Regions from separate parts of the Micromonospora sp. NPDC001898 genome, predicted to be linked through region 3. Evidence: riboswitches for the same ligand, from Rfam matches in the RefSeq annotation. Region 3 holds a riboswitch; each other region holds the start of a gene.
The links. A riboswitch is a leader RNA that binds a small molecule or an ion and turns the genes downstream of it on or off. The one in region 3 is predicted to bind cyclic di-AMP.
Positions count from the first base shown of each region.

Region 1: linked by a shared signal. The riboswitch ahead of ACFYZF_RS28195 (coiled-coil domain-containing protein) and the one ahead of ACFYZF_RS17290 (coiled-coil domain-containing protein) in region 3 are both predicted to bind cyclic di-AMP.
Region 2: linked by a shared signal. The riboswitch ahead of ACFYZF_RS11470 (C39 family peptidase) and the one ahead of ACFYZF_RS17290 (coiled-coil domain-containing protein) in region 3 are both predicted to bind cyclic di-AMP.
Region 4: linked by a shared signal. The riboswitch ahead of ACFYZF_RS27300 (NlpC/P60 family protein) and the one ahead of ACFYZF_RS17290 (coiled-coil domain-containing protein) in region 3 are both predicted to bind cyclic di-AMP.

Region 1 covers NZ_JBIATC010000024.1:51,358-55,950, reverse strand. Annotated here, with positions in the region: gene ACFYZF_RS28200 (SRPBCC family protein) at 25-495, shown strand; gene ACFYZF_RS28195 (coiled-coil domain-containing protein) at 574-1,653, opposite strand; cyclic di-AMP (ydaO/yuaA leader) riboswitch at 1,658-1,787, opposite strand; gene ACFYZF_RS28190 (cation diffusion facilitator family transporter) at 1,941-2,855, opposite strand; gene ACFYZF_RS28185 (HelD family protein) at 2,961-4,593, opposite strand, start outside.
Region 2 covers NZ_JBIATC010000004.1:204,206-208,798, reverse strand. Annotated here, with positions in the region: gene ACFYZF_RS11480 (D-ribitol-5-phosphate cytidylyltransferase) at 1-435, shown strand, start outside; gene ACFYZF_RS11475 (CDP-glycerol glycerophosphotransferase family protein) at 479-2,185, shown strand; gene ACFYZF_RS11470 (C39 family peptidase) at 2,337-3,200, opposite strand; cyclic di-AMP (ydaO/yuaA leader) riboswitch at 3,424-3,566, opposite strand; gene ACFYZF_RS11465 (hypothetical protein) at 3,884-4,593, opposite strand, start outside.
Region 3 covers NZ_JBIATC010000006.1:383,182-387,774, reverse strand. Annotated here, with positions in the region: gene ACFYZF_RS17305 (DUF305 domain-containing protein) at 1-185, opposite strand, end outside; gene ACFYZF_RS17300 (hypothetical protein) at 277-921, opposite strand; gene ACFYZF_RS17295 (YibE/F family protein) at 1,373-2,776, shown strand; cyclic di-AMP (ydaO/yuaA leader) riboswitch at 2,943-3,074, shown strand; gene ACFYZF_RS17290 (coiled-coil domain-containing protein) at 3,078-4,100, shown strand; gene ACFYZF_RS17285 (carbonic anhydrase) at 4,179-4,593, opposite strand, start outside.
Region 4 covers NZ_JBIATC010000021.1:70,207-74,799, reverse strand. Annotated here, with positions in the region: gene dcd (dCTP deaminase) at 1-364, shown strand, start outside; gene ACFYZF_RS27300 (NlpC/P60 family protein) at 416-1,456, opposite strand; cyclic di-AMP (ydaO/yuaA leader) riboswitch at 1,469-1,609, opposite strand; gene ACFYZF_RS27295 (N-acetylmuramoyl-L-alanine amidase) at 1,822-3,813, shown strand; gene ACFYZF_RS27290 (NlpC/P60 family protein) at 3,900-4,593, opposite strand, start outside.

The DNA of each region.
Region 1 (4,593 bases), on a different contig from region 3:
GGCCGGGTGGGGGACGATCGGGACGTGCTTCGGCGAGACACCTTCCAGTATTCGGTTCAGGCCCGCTGCCCGCGGGCCGAGGCGGTGGCTCTGCTCGGCGACCCGGCCCGGCAGGACGAGCTGCATCCGCTGATCACGCGGGTGCGCCGGCTGCCGCCCCGGCCGGGCGCCCGGGCCAGTTACGCCATCACCGACCGGCTCGCCGCCGGGCCGCTGCGCTTCCCGGTGACGTACCAGGCGGATGTGCTGGTCGTCACCGACGACGAGATCGTCACGGTGGCCCGGCAGCGGCCGGCCACCACCGTGCGCAACCGCACCCGGCTGCGTGACGAGCCGGGTGGGGTGGTCCGGATCGACGTGGAGATCACCCTTGCCGCCCCGGCGCCGCTGTTCCGGTACGCCTTCCGGCAGGCCCGGTCGGCGCACCTCGGGCTGGCCCGGAGGCTGGGAGAGGTGCTGGACCGCGCCGGGGACGGCCCGGCTCAGCCCGCCTGAGCGGCGCGGCCGGGCCGCCGCCTGGCCCCACGGCTTGTGCGTGTGGCCCCCGGATGGCGGGGGCCACACGCCGCGCGGTCAGTACACCGACAGGTGCACGTGGTTGGTGTGGTCGCTGGACGGGTCCCCGTTGCCCCCGCTGTACGACTTCCAGCCGCTGCTGGGCAGCCAGATCTGCCTGAACCAGATCACGTACAGCACGGCGAGGTTGTCGGCGTTGCGGATGTAGTACGCCGCCAGGTTGTTGCCGTAGGTGCGGTCCCCGCCGGAGGCCACCCCGCCGAAGCCGCCCTTCTGGGCGGCGAAGTCGCACGCCCGTCCCTTGGGATGCTCGCCGGAGCCGCTGGGCCGGTGGCAGGAGACGTACCGGGTGAAGCCGGCCGACTTGGCCTGCTGGAGCGCGTGCAGCGTCCGTGGGGTGATGCAGCCGTTGGCCGGGGTCGGGTCGTTCACGCTGCACGACTCCGACGGCCATGACCCGTCGGAGTTGCGCTTCGCCGGGGTGGCGTTCGCGCTGGAGGTGCCCCGGTTGGCCCCGCCGCCGCCGCTGGCGCTGGCGCTGGCCTTCTCGTTGGCCACGGTCAGGGCCTGCTCGGCCTGATCCTTGCGCTTGGCCATCACGGTGACCTGCTTGCGCTGCTCGCGGATCTCCCCGTCGAGGGCCAGCCGGGTCTTGGCGGCCTGGTCCCGGGTCTCCAGCAGGTCGCGCAGCGCCCGGTCCTCGTTGGTGGCGACCGCGTCCAGCGCGGCGATCCGGTCCAGGAAGCCTGCGGGGTTGGTGCTGTTGAGCAGCGCGGACACCGGGCTGAGCCGGCCCGACTTGTACGCCACGCCGGCGATCTCGTCGACCTTGGCGCCGCGTACGGTCAGCTCCGCCTCGACGGTCTTGAGCTGGCTGCCGAGCTGCTGCTGCCGCTTGACCGAGCTGGCCAGGGCTCTCTTGGCGTCCAGGTAGCCCTTGCTGGCCGCTTCGAGTTGGGCGCGCAGGGCGGGGGTGCCGCCCTCCTCGTCCTGGCCGGGCGTGGGGGCGCGCAGGCCGGTGGGTGGGGCCGCGCCGGCCGGGGACACCGGCCCGAACCCGAGGCCGACGGCGAGCGTCAGCACCAGCATCGCCGCCATCCGGGCGGCGGTCCTTCGTACAGGTGCCACTACTGGCATACGTATGTCCTTCCGTCAGTCGCCGACCGGGTTAGCTGACGGGTTCGGGACGGAAGATCCCTACCACTCAGGCGGATGCACCCCACGAACATGGTTCCCCGGCTCGCCAGGAGGCGATTAGGCGGCGGCCACCGCAGGCGCCGGAGGGCGCCGCCCGGCGGAGGCCGGATGAGAGCTTACCGGTGCGGATGAGACCCCCGCTGCTTCCGTGACGGACGGTGCGTGGGTCAATGCTGTCATAACCGGCATGAGGGCACATTACACCACTTAATTGATGGGCGTGGGTATCACCAGCCGGTCGGCCCGCAGGGGCCCGCCGACGCCCCGGGCTCCACCTGCAACGTGGCGTGCTCGATGTGGAAGTCCTCGTGCAGGGCGGTGCGGGCCGCGGTCAGCACCGCGCCCACCTCGGCGTCCGGCGCCATGGTCAGGTGGGCCGAGGCGACCTCCATGCCGGAGGTCAGCGTCCAGACGTGCAGGTCGTGCACCTCGACCACGCCGGGCACCGCCACCAGCCGGTCGTGCACCGCGGTCACCTGGAGGTGTTCCGGCGCGGCCTGCACCAGGATGCGCACCGCGGCCCGCCCGAGCCGCCAGGTGCGGGGCAGGATGAACACGCCGATCGCGACGGCCACCAGTGGGTCCGCCCACCACCAGTCGGTGACGGCGATCAGCGCCGCGGCACCGATCACCCCGACCGATCCGAGCAGGTCGCCCAGCACCTCTAGGTACGCCCCGCGCATGTTGATGCTCTCCTTCGCCCCGCTGCGCAGCAGGGCGAACGCGGCAACGTTGGCGAGCAGGCCCAGCGTCGCCACCACGAGCATCGGGCCGGCGGTCACCTCGGGTGGATCGCCGAACCGGCGGACCGCCTCGACGAGGACGTAGACCGCGACGCCGCTGAGCAGGACGGCGTTGCCGAGCGCGGCGAGCACCTCCAGCCGGTAGAGCCCGAAGGTGCGCTGGGGGTCGGCGGTGGCCCGCCGGGTGGCGGTGATCGCGGCCAGCGCCATGCCGATGCCGAGCACGTCGGTGAACATGTGCCCGGCGTCGGAGAGCAGTGCCAGCGAGCCGGTGCCGAACGCGGCCACCGCCTCGACGATCATCAGGGCGGTGAGCAGCCCGAAGGCCGCCCAGAGTCGCCCTGAGTGGCGGTCTGCGGCGTTCGCCACCGCGCCGTGGTGGTCATGACCTGCGCCCACGCCAACACCCTCCGTCCCCGATCCGGACCCGGTTTAATTTATGCTCACATCGCTATGTATGCAAGTGAAATCGGGCGTCCGACCGGGGACGGGGGCCCCGGCCGGTCAGCCGGTCGGATCGATCGTGGTCAGCCGCTGGGTGGCCCGGGACAGCGCCACGTACAGCGTCCGCACGCCGGAGCCCGGATCGGCCCGGATCTCGGCCGGGGCGACCAGCGCCACCCCGTCGTACTCCATGCCCTTGGCCTGGAGACTGGTCACCACCTGGAGGCGCGGCGCGGCCAGGCCGGCGAGCCAGCCGGCGACCTCGTCCCGGCGCGGCACCGGCGTGACCACCCCGACCGTCCCCTCCACCTCGCCGAGCAGCGTGGCGACCGCCGCGACGGTGGCCCGTTCCAGCTCGGCCGGCGGCACGGTCAGCGCTACCGGCTCCACGCCGGTGGACCGCACCGCGCTGGGCAGCCTGAGGTCCGGGTAGAGCCGGCGGATCTCCGCCGCCGCCACCGCGAAGATCTCCGCCGAGTTGCGGTAGTTGGTGGTCAGCTCGAACTGGTGCCGACGCCGCCGGCCCAGCGCCTGGTCCCGGGCCCGGGTCAGCTCCTCCTCCGCGCCCGTCCACGCGGTCTGCGCCGGGTCGCCCACCACCGTCCAGGACGCCAGCCGGCCGCGCCGGCCGACCATCCGCCACTGCATCGGGGAGACGTCCTGCGCCTCGTCGACCACCACGTGCGCGTAGTCGCGGTAGTCCTCCGGGCGTTCTCGGGCCGCCTCGCGGGCCGCCCGCTGCCGGTCGGCCTGCGTGCTCAGCTCCCGCACGCCCCCGGCGAGCTGGAACGGGTCCCGCTTGGCCCGCTTCGGCTGCATCGGCTTGCCCAGCAGCGCGTCCAACTCGTCCAGCAGCGCGATGTCGGCGATCGTGAGTCCCTCGTCGTCCAACGTCCGGTACGCCTCGGCGAGCAGTCCGATCTCCGCCCGGGACAGGATCCCCCCGGCGTACCGGCGCAGCCGGTCCGGGCGGGCCAGCCAGCCCAGCACGTGCCGAGGGTGCAGCCGGGGCCACCACGCCTTCAGGAACTCGCGGAAATCGGGCCGCTCGGCGATCTCGGCCTCGAACGCGGGCTGCTCGGGCAGCTGGCGGATGCTCAGCCGCCGGGCCTGGGCCCACAGCGCGGCGAACACCCCGTCGAAGCCGGCCCGACGCGCCTCGTTGCGGCGGGCACCCCGGGACAGCGCCCGGTCCCGGATGCCGTCCAACTCCCGGCGGTCCAGCCGGAGCAGCGCGCCCCGGTAGAGCAGCCGCAGCTCGCCCGGCCCGCCCGGCACCGCGTCCCGCGCAGCCTGCTCAAGCACCCGCCGCATCCGCAGCGATCCCTTCACCGCCGCGACCTCGGGCGGGTCGGTGCGCGTCGCGTCCATCCCCGGGAACAGCGAGCCGAGCGAGTGCAGCGTCGCGGTCTCCTCGCCCAGCGACGGCAGCACCGAGGCGATGTACTCCACGAACACCGCCGACGGGCCGACCACCAGGATGCCGCCGCCGGCGTACCGGCTGCGATCGGAGTACAGCAGGTACGCCGCCCGGTGCAGGGCGACCGCCGTCTTGCCCGTCCCCGGGCCGCCGGAGACGATCGTCACCCCGGAGCCGGGGGAGCGGATCGCCTCGTCCTGCTCCCGCTGGATGGTGGCGATGATGTCCCGCATGCCCCGGCCGGTGGCCCGGGACAGGGTGGCCAGCAGCGCG
Region 2 (4,593 bases), on a different contig from region 3:
CAGGTCAACTTCGTCGGCCCGGTCACCGTCGCCCGGCAGGCCCTGCCGTACCTGCAGCAGACCAAGGGCCAGCTCCTGCTGTACACCTCCAGCTCGTACACCCGGGGCCGGGCCCGCTACGCGCTCTACTCGGCCACCAAGGCCGCGCTGGTCAACCTGACCCAGGCGCTGTCCGACGAGTGGGCCGAGTTCGGCGTACGGGTCAACTGCATCAACCCGGAGCGCACCGCCACCCCGATGCGCACCAAGGCGTTCGGCGAGGAGCCGGAGCACACCCTGCTCGCCGCGGAGACCGTCGCCCAGTCCTCGCTGGACGTGCTGATCTCCGAGCTGACCGGGCAGGTCATCGACGTCCGGCGGGCGCTGGGCGAGGGGCCCGCCGCGAACGTTCCCGCCCAGGGCGCGCCGACGGCGACCCCGGCCACGGCCGGCTGAGCGACGACGCCCACCGCGACACGGCGGGAGAAGCGGGAACGACATGCGTGGTGACCTGGTCAGGAAGCTGACCGCCCGGGTGGCGACCACCGGCCTGGCGGTGCTGGCGTTCCTCGCCCTCGCGCTGACCGGGGCGACCGGCTGGGGGCTGGCGCTCGCGGTGGCGGCCCTGGCCGCCGCCGGCTGGGAGCGCCGGGTCCGGCCGGCCGCCGACAGCACCGCCGAGTCGGTGCTGCTCGCGGCCGGCATCCTGGTCGGGTACGCCCGCCGGCTCGACGCCGGCTTCGACCCGGCGCTGGCCGCCACGGCCCTGGTGCTGCTGGGGCTGGTGCTGCTGGTGGGGCCGCTGCGGCAGGCCGGGGACCTGGAGATCCGGGCCGCCAACCTACCGGCCCGGTCGTGGGCCCCGCTGGTCGCCGGTCGGCTGGCCGACGCCCTGCTGGTGCTGCTCGCCGCGGTGGCGCTGGTCGCCGCGCTGGCGCTGCCGGCGTACGTCGCCCTGCTGCTGGCGCTGGGCGTCGGCGCGGGCGCCGGGGCGGTGGCCCTGGACCTGGCCCGCCGGCGGTTCCGGCCGGGCACCGGGGGCAGCGCGGTGACCCGGGCGCTGCGGGCGCACCAGCCGGAGTTCCTGCTGCACTTCTCCGCCCCGCCCGGGTCGGAGTACCAGGTCACCATGTGGCTGCCCTACCTGGAGCGGATCGGCCGGCCGTTCCTCGTGATGGTGCGGGAGCCGGAGTTCCTCGCCCCGATCGCCGCGGCCACCACCGCGCCGGTGGTGTACTGCCCCACCCTGAAGGCGATGGACGAGGCGCTGGTGCCGAGTCTCAAGGTGGCGTTCTACGTCAACCACGGGGCGAAGAACAGCCACTGCATCCGGTTCACCCAGCTCACCCACGTGCAGATCCACCACGGCGACAGCGACAAGGCGCCCAGCGCCAACCCGGTCTCGGCGATCTTCGACCGGATCTTCGTGGCCGGCCCGGCCGCGGTCGAGCGGTACGCCCGCGCGGGGGTCGACATCCCGGCGGAGAAGTTCGTCGTGGTCGGCCGCCCGCAGGTCGAGTCGATCGAGGTGCACCGGGAGCCGGCAACCGGCCTGCCGAACCCGACGGTCCTCTACACCCCGACCTGGACCGGCCACCACGCCGACGCGAACTACTGCTCACTGCCGGTGGGCGAAGCCATCGTCCGAGGGCTGCTGGCCCGGGGCGCGACGGTGATCCTGCGCGCCCACCCGTACACCGGGCAGAATCCGGGGTCGGCGCGGCAGCTCGCCCGGCTCACGGAGCTGCTCGCCGCGGACCGGGCCCGCACCGGCCGGCAGCACGTCTGGGGCGCTGCGGCCAGCCGGGAGATTTCCCTGGTCGACTGCGTGAACCGGTCCGACGCGCTTCTCTCGGACGTCTCCGGGGTGATCTCCGACTACCTCTACTCCGGCAAACCGTACGCGGTCACGGACATGGGCGGCGACGGCGACCGGTTCGTCGAGCGGTTCCCCCTGGCCGGCTCGGGCTACGTGCTGCGACGCGACGCGGCCAACCTCGACGAGGTGCTCGGTCACCTGCTCGACACCGACCCCCAGGCGGCGGCCCGCTGGGCCACCCGCTCCCGCTACCTGGGCGACTTCCCCGCCCACCAGTACGCCGAGGCGTTCCTGGCGGCGGCCCGCCGCGAACTGACCCCGACCTGGACCCCACCCACTCCCCGCCCGACCCCCACCCCGCCCTCCCCCGCCCCCTCCCCCCGGTGATCAAGAGGTTCGCGTCAGGGTTGAGGTTGGAGCTGACGGGTTCGGTCACGGCCGCAGTGCCGGCCGGCACCCCGGACGCCGCGGTGCCGGCCCGGGACGGCACCGGGCCCCGGCTCACGGGGAGAGCCGGGGCCCGGTGGGGGGAGGGTGATCAGGCCGAGTAGCCCCTGGTCGCCGCCCAGTGCGCCAGGGCCGTGGTGCTGATCCAGTACGCCGAGGCGGCCGGGTTGGCCGAGTCGGCGATCCGCACGGTACGGCCTTCGTTGCGGTAACCCACGACGGCGATGTAGTGGCCGCCGGGGAAGGAGTGCCAGCCGCCGTCGACGTCGGTGGCGTCGCCGGCGATGTTCACCACGACGCCGCGCCCGGCGCCGACCGCCTTCACCACGTCTGCCTTGAGCCGGTCGATCTGCGCCCCGGTGGCGGCGCCGCCCGGGATCATCCGGGTCTGGTACGGGTCGCCCTTGACCATCGCGTTGAGCACCCGGGTGGTGTCCTCGGCCGAGTTGGTGCCCATCTCGGTGGTGCCGAGGCGGCTGGCCAGCCCGTCCTGGGTGCTCCCGACGCCGGTGGCGGAGAGCGCGTTGCGCACCGCCGCGGGGCCGCAGTAGTAGTAGGTGGTCTGCGCCTGGTACGCGTAGTCGAGAACCTTCGACGACGGCGTCTTCGGGGTGGCCGGCTTCGCCGTGGTCTGCTTCGGGGCCGCCTTGGTGGTCAGGTCGGGGTTCGGCGCGGCCGTGGTGGCGCTCGGCGACGGCGAGGCGCTGGAGGACGGGGTCGCGCCGACCCGGGCCTGGGCGCGGCTGGCCGCGCTGTCGAGGCGGGGTGCGATCTCGGCCACGGCGGCATTGGTGGTCTGCCGGGGGGCGGGGGTGTCGTCGGCGCCGGCCAGCAACACACCGGTGCCGGAGGCCAGCAGGAGCGCCGCGGCCGAGCCGGCGACGACCTGGTACGGGCGCTCGGTGGCGAGACGTCGCAACTGCCGCTTGAGGTGGTTGTTCACGTGTTCCTCCACGGGGATGGGACGGAGAGCGGGGCGCCTGGGCATGCGTCGTCGCACGGTGGCGTGGACGGAGACGTCCACAGCCGGTCAGGTCGGCTCTGGGAAGATGCCCGGTCAGCCGGGCGTACGGGCGGGTGCGCCGGTCAGTTCGTCAGCCCGGGGGCGACGGACGCGGGCACCACGGCGCCGCGGTGGAGGAACAACCGAGGGATGGGGTCGCGCTGCACGAAGATGGCACTCCTTCCGAGACCGCCTACCGGGTTAGCTGACGGATTCGGGCGGGAAGATCGCCCTACCACGGGCCGTGGCCCGCGGATTCACCCCACACGTGCACTGGGTCCCCGGTTCGTGATGGTCACGATTAAGCGGGTCGGCGCGGCGTCGCCTCTTGCGATCGGGTACCGCACCGGACGGGCCGACATTACTGGCCGGTCGAGGCCCTGCCAAGCCCTTCCCACCTGCTTAAACCCTCTCCGATCAGCTTTCTTGCAACACATTGGGAACTGACGCGACTCAATGGGATTACGGGCCTTCCGGGTGCCTTCGGGCGACAACCGGACGATCAGTCTTGATCGTCGGCGAGTTATGTCGGTGGACCCACCCCGATGGGTCGACTGCCCGTTTACCCGGGCGATGTGACCGGCGTCATAAAGAAATTCGGGGCGGCACCGCGACCCGCCCGCGTCAGGGGCGGGTCAGCCGACCCGGGCCGGGTGCCAGCGGGCGGCCGGGACAGTACGGCGAGCCTCCGCCGTCGCGGCCCGGGGTGCGGGCACCCGGACGGGGCGGGCCCGCTCCGCGGCGCGGTACGCCTCGACGGCCAGCACCCGGGCGGCCTCGGCGGCCAGTTCGGCGGCATGCCAGGCGTCCCGCTCCCGGGCCGCCGCCGCCCGGTGGCCGGCCTGCCTCCCGTCCCGCACCGCCCGGGCCAGCACGACCTCCTGCTGGACCGGATGCAGCCGGGGATCCCAGCCGTCCCGGTGCGCGAAGACGTCGCAGAGCTGCCGGATGGACAGCTCGCCGCGCAGGTGGGCGGCCGTGGCCGCGTGGTGCAGCCAGCGCTCCCGGGCGGCGTACTCGGCGGGGGTGCGGGGGGTGCGCGGCGCCGGCAGTGCCCCCGCGCCGGAGAAGCGCCGCGCGGCGGCCTCCGCGTCGTCGTACGCCTGCCAGGACCGATCGAGGGCATCCTGGGCGGCCAGCCACACTTCGCGCCGCCGGCGGGCGGTCTGGGCGGCGCCGGCGGCGGCCACCCCCACCTCCTCGGCGTACCGGCGCAGGTCGACGGCCTCCTCGATGGCCGGGTCGACGGCGGGCGGGGCGGGGTCGGCCACCGGCCGGTCCCGCTGCGGGCGGGCGACCAGGGCGGTGAGGACGCCGAGCGCCACCACCAGCAGCACCGACCAGA
Region 3 (4,593 bases):
GCGAACATCACGTCGGCGTCGCCGAACGTGGCCGACCCGCTCGCCGGTGCGCCGCTGGTCGCGGCGGGCGGCGTGTCGTGGCCGGAGGAGGTGTGGTCGGCGGAGCCGCAGGCGCTCAGGGCCAGGGCTGCGATGAGCGCCCCGCCGGCCAGGGCGGCGCGGCGCGCGATCGTACGAGTGGTCACGGTCTGGATCCTTCGATGTCGAGTGCGTACGCGGGCAGGACGGGGACACGGGTCGCCGGCAGCAGGGGCCGGGCGCCCGCGTCGAGGCGTCCTACGTACGCGACACCGAGATCTCGGCCAGCCACAGGCCGATCGGCCGGGGCGGTGGGGCGCGCGGACCGGCGGGCGGCCCGGCGTGCCGACGGGCGGACGGGCCGACCGACCGCACCCCGCTGAGCAGGAGCACGGCCACGAACAGCGCCACCGCGAGCGCGCCGAGCACCGCCAGGCAGATGCTCCAGCCGGGCGGGCCGGCACCGGGATCGCCGGCGGGCACCAGCCGCGCGGACGGGCACCCCGCCACCGGACACCCCCCGGGCAACACCCGCATCGCGCCCACCCGCGTCACGCCGGCGCGGAGCACGGCGCCCGCCCCAGCGTCGACAACGGGAAGGGCAGCGCCGGTCGCGCCGGCCGGATGGAAGGCAGCGCCGGCCGCGTGGAGGGCCGCGCCGATGGCCACCGGAAGGGCAGCGCCCGTCATGGCGGTCATGGCGGAAGCGCCGCCCGTCGTGGTGGCGCGGTAGGAGGCGGCCGGGTGTGCGTCGGGAGACCCGGCCCGGTCGTGACCGCCGTGGCCACCGCCGCCGTGCGCGCCGTGGCCGAGAGTGTGCATCGCGGCCAGCCCGACCAGGGTGCAGATCATCAGCGTGAGCCGGGCCCACCGCCCGGCAGTCAGCACCGTCGCCGTCCGCACCCGGTCCACGCTAGCCGGTCCGGCCGAACGCCCGGGCCGAACACGCCACGAGCGGTCGCACCGCCGCCCACCGGTCCCGGCCGGTGCGGCTACCGGCCCCCGCACCCGGGCGGGCCGATCGACCCGGAGGTCAGTCGGGACATGTCCGGCGGGCCGATCGGGCACGCGATCTGCGTTCCCCAGGTGGGGATGGCTACCATTTCGGGCGATGGTCGTCCGGATTCCGCACCGACCGCCCGCGCACCCCGCCGCCGGGCGGCACCGACCCGGCGGCCGGTGCCGGGCCGCCGCACCGCCCCGCCCCGCGTTGTCCGTGCGTGACGCCACGGACACCGGGGGAACCTTCTCGCCGGCGAGTCCGACCCGACGGGTCGGGCCGGACGACGGGAACGCTGAACCGCCCGGTCCACCGGGCCGCACCCCGCGCTGACACACCGTTTGGAGACCGTCGATGGGTGCCGACCACACCCGACCGGCCCCGCCCGCCCCTCCCGGGGTACGGCGGGTCCTCGTCGCGACCGTGGTGCCGCTCTTCGTGATCACCGTGATCGCGGCAGTCGCCCTCTGGCCCCGCGACGGGGGCCCGCAGGTCGACGGCAGCCCGGCGGTGCCCCGGTACCACGGCACGGTGACCCGGGTGGTCACCGAGGCGTGCCCGCCGCAGCCGGAGACGCCGGAGGGCGAGGCTGGGCCGGGCGCGCAGGACGGCCCGTGCGGCACGGTCACCGTCCGGGTGGAGCAGGGGCCGGACGCGGGACAGCAGGTCGGGACGCCGGTCCCGACCGGCCCCGGCGCGCCCACCGTCGCCGTCGACGACCGGATCGTCCTGGTCGAACTGACCGACCCGGCCGACCCGTCGACGAGCGCCTACAGCATCGCCGAGCACCAGCGTGGCACCCCGCTGGTGTGGCTGGCGGTGGTGTTCGCGCTGGCGATCGTCGCCTTCGGCCGTTGGCGAGGGCTGGCCGCCCTGGCCGGCCTGGCCGCCAGTTTCGCCATCCTGCTGACGTTCGTGCTGCCCGGGATCGGCGCCGGCGGGTCACCGCTGCTGATCGCCATCGTCGGCTCGGCGTTGATCATGTTCGTGGTGTTGTACCTCACCCACGGGGTGAGCGCGCAGACCTCCGTCGCCGTCCTCGGCACCCTGGGCAGCCTGGTGCTCACCGGCGTCCTCGGCACCCTGGCCGCCGCCGCCACCCACCTCACCGGCCACGGCAGCGAGGACGCCACCACCCTGTCGATGTTCCGGGGCGACGTGGACCTGCACGGCCTGCTGCTGGCCGGCATCATCATCGGCTCGCTCGGGGTGCTCGACGACGTCACGGTCACCCAGGCTGCCACGGTGACCGAGTTGGCGAACGCCAACCCGGGGCTGTCCCGGTTGCAGCTCTACCGGGCGGCCACCCGGGTCGGCCGGGCACACGTCGCGTCCACGGTGAACACCATCGTGCTGGCGTACGCGGGCGCGTCGCTGCCGCTGCTGCTCCTGCTCACCGCCGACTCCCGCCCGGTGACCGAGATCCTGACCACCGAGTTCATGGCGCAGGAGATCGTCCGCAGCGCCGTCGCCACACTGGGCCTGATCGCCGCCGTACCGCTGACGACCGGGCTGGCCGCAGTGGTCACCGCAGCGGGTCGGGCCGCAGCGACCGGGCCCGGCCGGCCGGGCGGCGACGGGGACGTGCCTGCCTCGCGTACCCCCGGCGCAGCCCGGCACCCGGCGGAGCCGGACCTCGCGCTGGAGGCGCTCAGCGGTGGGCGGCCCGACGACCGGTTTCCCGGCGGGCCGGCCCGCCCCACCGATTCCCCGGCCCGGTGGGCCGGCCGAGAAGGGAGCACGGACAGCACATGGTGACACTTCACAGCGCGACCGAGAGTGGTGTCACGGGTGAGAATCGCGTCACTGACTACCGAAAGCAATTGCAAAATAACGCTTTTAGTCGGCATCCGGACGTAGATCCCCACGAGGGCTGTCGGGTAACCTCGCTGCCGGTCACCGCCGAAGGCGCGCAGCGGCGCCTGCGGTGCCGCCGCCCAATCGCCGCGAGGCGAGCCGGGGATCCAGGTACCTGGGGTGAATCCGCGACAGCGGTAGGGGCCACTTCCGCCCCGAACCCGTCAGCTAACCCGGCCGGCGGTCGATGGAAGGGAAAACTGTGACGGCACCCCTGCGCCGCTGGCTGGCACCCGTGGCGGCCGTGTTCGCCGCGCTGGCGATCCTCGCCGGGCCGGCCGCCCCGGCGTTCGCCGCGCCCTCCACCCCCAAACCCTCGGGGCACGAGGAGGACGACGAGCCCAAGCTGATCACCGACGTCATCGAGGCCGCCAACCGGGACTACACCCAGGCCCAGTCGAAGCTCGACAAGTCCAAGAAGCGCCAGCTCCAGCTCGCTCTGGAGGTGAAGCGGGCCGAACAGGAGTTGGACGCGCTCGCCCCGCAGATCAGCGAGATGGCCGCCCAGTCGTACCGGACCGGGCGGATCGGCGCGATGGCGATGCTGCTGGAGAGCGGCGCCCCGGACTCGTTCGTCGAGCGCGCCACCGCCCTCGACCAGCTCAATATGATCAACGCTCGGAAGCTGGGCGAGGTCAACGACGCCAAGAAGCACGCGGAGCAGGCCAAGCTCGCGGTCGACGCCGAGATCCGCGAGCAGCAGAAGCAGACCGCGATCATGGCGAAGAAGCAGCACGACGCCGAGAAATCCCTCGCACTGGTCGGTGGCAAGGGCTTCACCGGCGGCCTGGTCGACGCCACCTCCCCGGTCGCGCGGATGGCGCCGGGCCGGACCGGGGACGGTGAGTGGCGGCCCGAGTCGCGCACCGAGAACGACCCGACCACCTCCGGCACGATCACCCCCCGGACGCTGCACGCGTACAAGGAGACCAAGAGGGCCGGTTTCCACCGGTTCGTCGGCTGCTACCGCCCGGGCGGGCCGTGGGAGCACCCCAAGGGCCGGGCCTGCGACTGGTCGCTACAGAACAGCGGTTTCTCCCCCTGGCACAACAACGACACCCGGATGTACGGCAACAACCTCGCCGCGTTCCTCATCCGCAACGCCGACCGGCTCGGCATCTACTACGTCATCTGGAACCGGCAGATATGGTTCCCGGCGACCGGTTGGAAGTCCTACAGCGGGCCCTCCGACCACACCGACCACGTGCACATGTCGCTGCTCTGACGCCGCCGCCACGCGACCGAGGGCCGTCCCGCACACCCGCGGGGGCGGCCCTCGCCGTGTCGTGGCCCTACGAGCGTCTCAGGCGGCGGCCGGGGCTGCCGGATTGGCCGGCGTGACTCCCGGGGGTGGGGTGGGCGCGTCCTGGGCGGCCGGGGCCGCGGCGGAGGGGACGGCCGGGGCCACGGCGACGGCCGGGGCGAAGCCGGCGGGCACCGCTGCCACCGTCCGCACCCCGCCCGCGCTGAGCCGGTACGACATCCCGACCACCGCGCACCTCCCGGCGGTGACCTCGGCGGCCAGCACGAACGAGTCGGCGAGCATCGCCTCGACGGTCTGCGCGATGTGGATGTCGACGATCCCGTTGATGTCCTCGACCCCGCGCTCGGCGGCCCGGCGAAGACTGGGCACCACGGCGTCCACCACGGCCCGCAGGTGGCCGACGGGCGCGGTTCCGGTGCTGGCCGCCGCCCGGGCCGCCTGCACGGCGCCGCAG
Region 4 (4,593 bases), on a different contig from region 3:
CGTGCTGCACCCGGGCGAGTTCGTGCTCGCCTCCACGCTGGAGGTGATCTCGCTCGGCGACCAGCTCGCGGGCCGGCTGGAGGGCAAGAGCTCGCTGGGCCGGCTCGGGCTGCTCACCCACTCCACCGCCGGGTTCATCGACCCGGGCTTCTCCGGTCACGTCACGCTGGAGCTGTCCAACGTGGCGAACCTGCCGATCACGCTCTGGCCGGGCATGAAGATCGGCCAGCTCTGCATCTTCCGGCTCTCCTCCCCGGCCGAGCACCCGTACGGGTCGACGGTGTACGGCTCGCGGTACCAGGGCCAGCGCGGCCCGACCCCGAGCCGCTCCTGGCAGAACTGGCGTACCTGGCCCACCCGCTGACGGCGCGGGCGTGGTCGGGGGGCCCGTCCCGCGGAACGGGCCCCCCGCCGCTCAGTCGGGGCGGCCGTAGCTGTGGATCTGGCCGTCGTCGACGCGCTTCATCTTGACGGGCTGGCCGGCCTGGGAGGCGTGCACCACCCAGCCGCCGCCGACGTACATGCCGACGTGGTGCAGGTCGGCGTAGTAGAAGACGAGGTCACCGGGGCGCAGGTCGGCGCGGCTCACCCGGGCGGTCACCGACCGCTGCTGGGCCGCGTTGTGCGGCAGCGACACGCCGGCCTTGGCCCAGGCCGCGAGCATCAGGCCCGAGCAGTCGTACGAGTTGGGCCCCTCGGCGCCCCAGACGTAGGGCTTGCCGATCTGGGCGCAGGCGAACTTCACCGCGACTCCCGCGCCGCCGCCCGGGTAGGCAGCCGGGCAGGGAGCGGGACGCAGCGCGCCGCCACCGCCGTTGCCGTACACCTTGAGCCGCAGCTTCTGGAGCCGGTCGATCTCGGTGTTGATTTGCTTCCGCTTGGCGGCAAGCTGCGCCTCGGTGCGGGCGAGCTGGGCGACCATCTCGTCCAGCGGCTTCTTCTTCGCATCGAGCTCGTCGCGGAGGTCGACGACCGCCCGGATGTCGCGCTGCTGGCGTTCGGCGAACTGGTCGAGCAATTCCAACTGTCCCATCATCTGACCGGGCGAGCGGCTGCCGAGCAGCGCGTTCACCGCCGACAGGTTCTCAGTCTTGTACGCCTCGACGGCGAGGCCGCTGACCTTGTCCATCGCCTCGTCGACCCGGCGTTGCAGCGGCCCGATCTGCTTGGCGACGGCGTCGGCCTGCCGACGCTTGAGGGCGAGGTCCTGACGGGTGGCGTTGTGCCGCTCGATGAGCGGTTCGAGCTTGTTCCAGTCCTGGTCGATCTGCCGCTCGATCTCGGCGATCGAGGGATCGGCCTGGGCCGAGGTCGGGGTGCCGGTCAGGACGACGGCGGCGCCGGCCAGTGCGGCGAGAGCGGTGGTGAAGCGTGACCAGCGTGGACGCGGCGTAACCGGTGTCCGGTCGACGTGCGCCGACCGGCGTGACGGGCGCCGCAGGGCAGGAAGTGCCACCTGGCTCCGTTCTCCTTCTTCCTTGACCGCCTACCGGGTTAGCTGACGGGTTCGGGCGGGAAGGGAGAGCGCCCTACCGCAGCGGCGCTGCGGATTCACCCCGGCGTACCTGGGTCCCCGGCTCGCCCGGAGGCGACTCGGCGGTGTCGGACCGTCACCGCCCGGCTGGGCGATACAGCTACCGGCCGACGATTGACCAGAGTAGAGACGCCCGTTATCGATCCGCAACCCGCCGGGCGATGACACGCCATACCACGCCACCGTGCGGAAGTTTCCTTCACATCGCGACACCTGGTGGAAAGCTATTGACGTGGGAGGACGACGGCGGAAGGGTGACCTCATCCGACGCCCAACCAGGAGGTTCGATGCCCCGTTCTGTCGTGTCGTCGAGCAGACGGATCCTGCTCGCCGCCGCCGTGGCCGCCACCACGGCCCTTGTGCCCCTCGGTACCACCGCCTCCCCGGCCGCGGCCGGCCAGACCCCCGACCGCCAGCAGCAGTACGCTGACGCCGCCGCCGAGTACGGCGTGCCGGAGAGCGTCCTGCTCGGCGTCTCCTACCTCCAGTCCCGCTGGGACACCAACGCCGGCACCCCCAGCACCAGCGGTGGGTACGGGCCGATGCACCTCACCGACGCCGAATACGTGACCGGCCTGCCCACCGGCACCCACCACGACTCCGGCGACGAGGACCCGCGCGGGGACGACTCCCGCCCGGCCCTCTCCGCCGCCCAGCCCTCGGCCGACGAGGCCCCGACCGCGGCGTCGTTGCAGACCCTGGACACCGCCGCCACCCTCACCGGGGCCGACGAGGCTGCCCTGCGCGCCGACGCGCCGACGAACATCCGGGGCGGGGCGGCGCTGCTCGCGTCGTACCAGCGGCAGATCGGCGCCCCGGTCGGAGCCGGCACCGACCCGGCGGCCTGGTACGGCGCGGTGGCCCGGTACGCCGGCGCGGACGGCGCCGACGCGGCGGCGGCCTTCGCCGACGAGGTCTTCGGCACCATCGCCGAGGGCGAGAGCCGGGTGACCGACGACGGGCAGCGGGTAACCCTCGCCGCCCGCGCGGTGACCCCGCAGAAGTCCTGGCTGGACCGGCTCGGCCTGCGCCTGCCGGAGCGCCCCGACGGCCTGGAGTGCCCGTCGACCATCTCCTGCGAGTGGATCCCCGCCCCCTACCAGTCGCTCAGCGCCGACCCCGGCGACTACGGCAACCACGACCTGTCCGACCGGCCCAAGCGGCAGAAGGTCGAGTACATCCTCATCCACGACACCGAGGGCCGCTACGCGGGCACGGTCAACATGGTCCAGGACCCGACCTACGTGAGCTGGCACTACACGCTGCGCTCGGTGGACGGGCACATCGCCCAGCACGTGAAGACCAAGGACGTCGCCTGGCACGCCGGCAACTGGTACGTCAACGCCAAGTCGATCGGGCTGGAGCACGAGGGCTTCGCCGCCCAGGGCACCTGGTACACCGAGGCGATGTACCGCACCTCGTCGAAGCTGGTCCGGTACCTCGCGCTGCGGCACGGCGTCCCGCTGGACCGGCAGCACATCATCGGCCACGACAACGTCCCCGGCACCGTCGCGGCGAACGTGCGGGGCATGCACTGGGATCCGGGCCCGTACTGGGACTGGTCGCACTACTTCGACCTGCTGCGCGCGCCGGAGCTCAACACCGGCACCCCGCTGACCGGCATGGTGCGGATCGACCCCGACTTCGCCACCAACCGGCCGGCGTTCACCGGCTGCGTGACGGCAGGCGTGCCGTGCCCCTCGCGCGGCTCCTCGGCGGTGGTGCTGCGCTCCGCGCCGAGCGCCGACGCGCCGCTGGTCAACGACATCGCCCTGCGTCCGAACGGCTCGCCGGCCACGATGGCCGTCTCCGACCACGGCGCCCGAGCCTCGACCGGGCAGACGTACGCCCTGGCCGGCCGTGATGGTGACTGGACGGCGATCTGGTACCTCGGGCAGAAGGCGTGGTTCCACAACCCGGCGTCCGCGCCCACCGCGGCGTGGACCGTCGGCCTGGTGGCCACCCCGAAGGCCGGGAAGGCGACGATCCCGGTGTACGGGCGGGCCTACCCGGAGGAGGCGGCATACCCGGCCGGCGTGCCGTACCAGCCGATCTCGCCGTTGCAGTACACCCTCTCCGCCGGCCAGCGGTACGCCGTCGGCAACGTGCTGCCCGGCGAGTACTACCGGGCCACCACGTTCGACGGCTCGGCCCCCGGTGACCGGACGGTGATCCGGGGTGAGAAGCAGTACGTGCAGATCCAGTTCGGCCACCGGATCATGTACGTCGACCGCGCCGACGTGAACCTGGTGCCGTCCCCGCTGGGCGCGCCCCGCTGACGGTTTCCTCGACACGACGAAGGCCCCCGGTCACCCGACCGGGGGCCTTCGTCGTGGGCGGTGCTCAGGTGCGGGGCCGCGCGGCGTCAGCCGGGTCGGCGGAAGCCGGCGACCGGCATGGTGTTGATGCTGCTCACGTTGACCGGTTTACCGGCCCGGGGCGCGTGCACCATTTTGTCGTTGCCGAGGTAGAGGCCGACGTGGTGCAGGTCGCTGAAGAAGAACACCAGGTCACCCGGGCGGGCCTCCGAGCGCGGGATGGCCCGGCCCTCGTTCCACTGCGCGCCGGTGAAGTGGGTCAGCGAGATCCCGGCCGCCTTGTACGCGTACTGGGTCAGGCCGGAGCAGTCGAACGAGTTCGGGCCGGTGGCCCCCCAGACGTACGGATCGCCGACCTGGGCGCAGGCGGTCCTGATCGCGGTCCGGGCAGCCGCGCTGACCACGCCCTGGATCGTGGGGCAGCCGCCGCCGGCGGGCACCACGGTCTTCGGCATCGACGCCTGCAACTGCTTGATCTCGGTGTTGATCTGCGTCTTCTTGGCCGCCAGTTCCTTGGTCTGCTTCTCCTGGCTGACGATCAGCGTGTCCAGCTTCAGCTTCTGTCCGTCGTACTTGGCCCGGACGGCGAGCACGCCCTGCAACTGACGGCGCTCCTCCGAGGCCAGCCGGTCCAGCATGGTGAGCTGCTCGGCGAGCGTCCCCGGCTTGGTGCTGACCAGCAGCGCGCCGAGGTCCTGCGACGGGCCGGAGATGTAGTAGCGGGCGGCGAGGTCACCGACC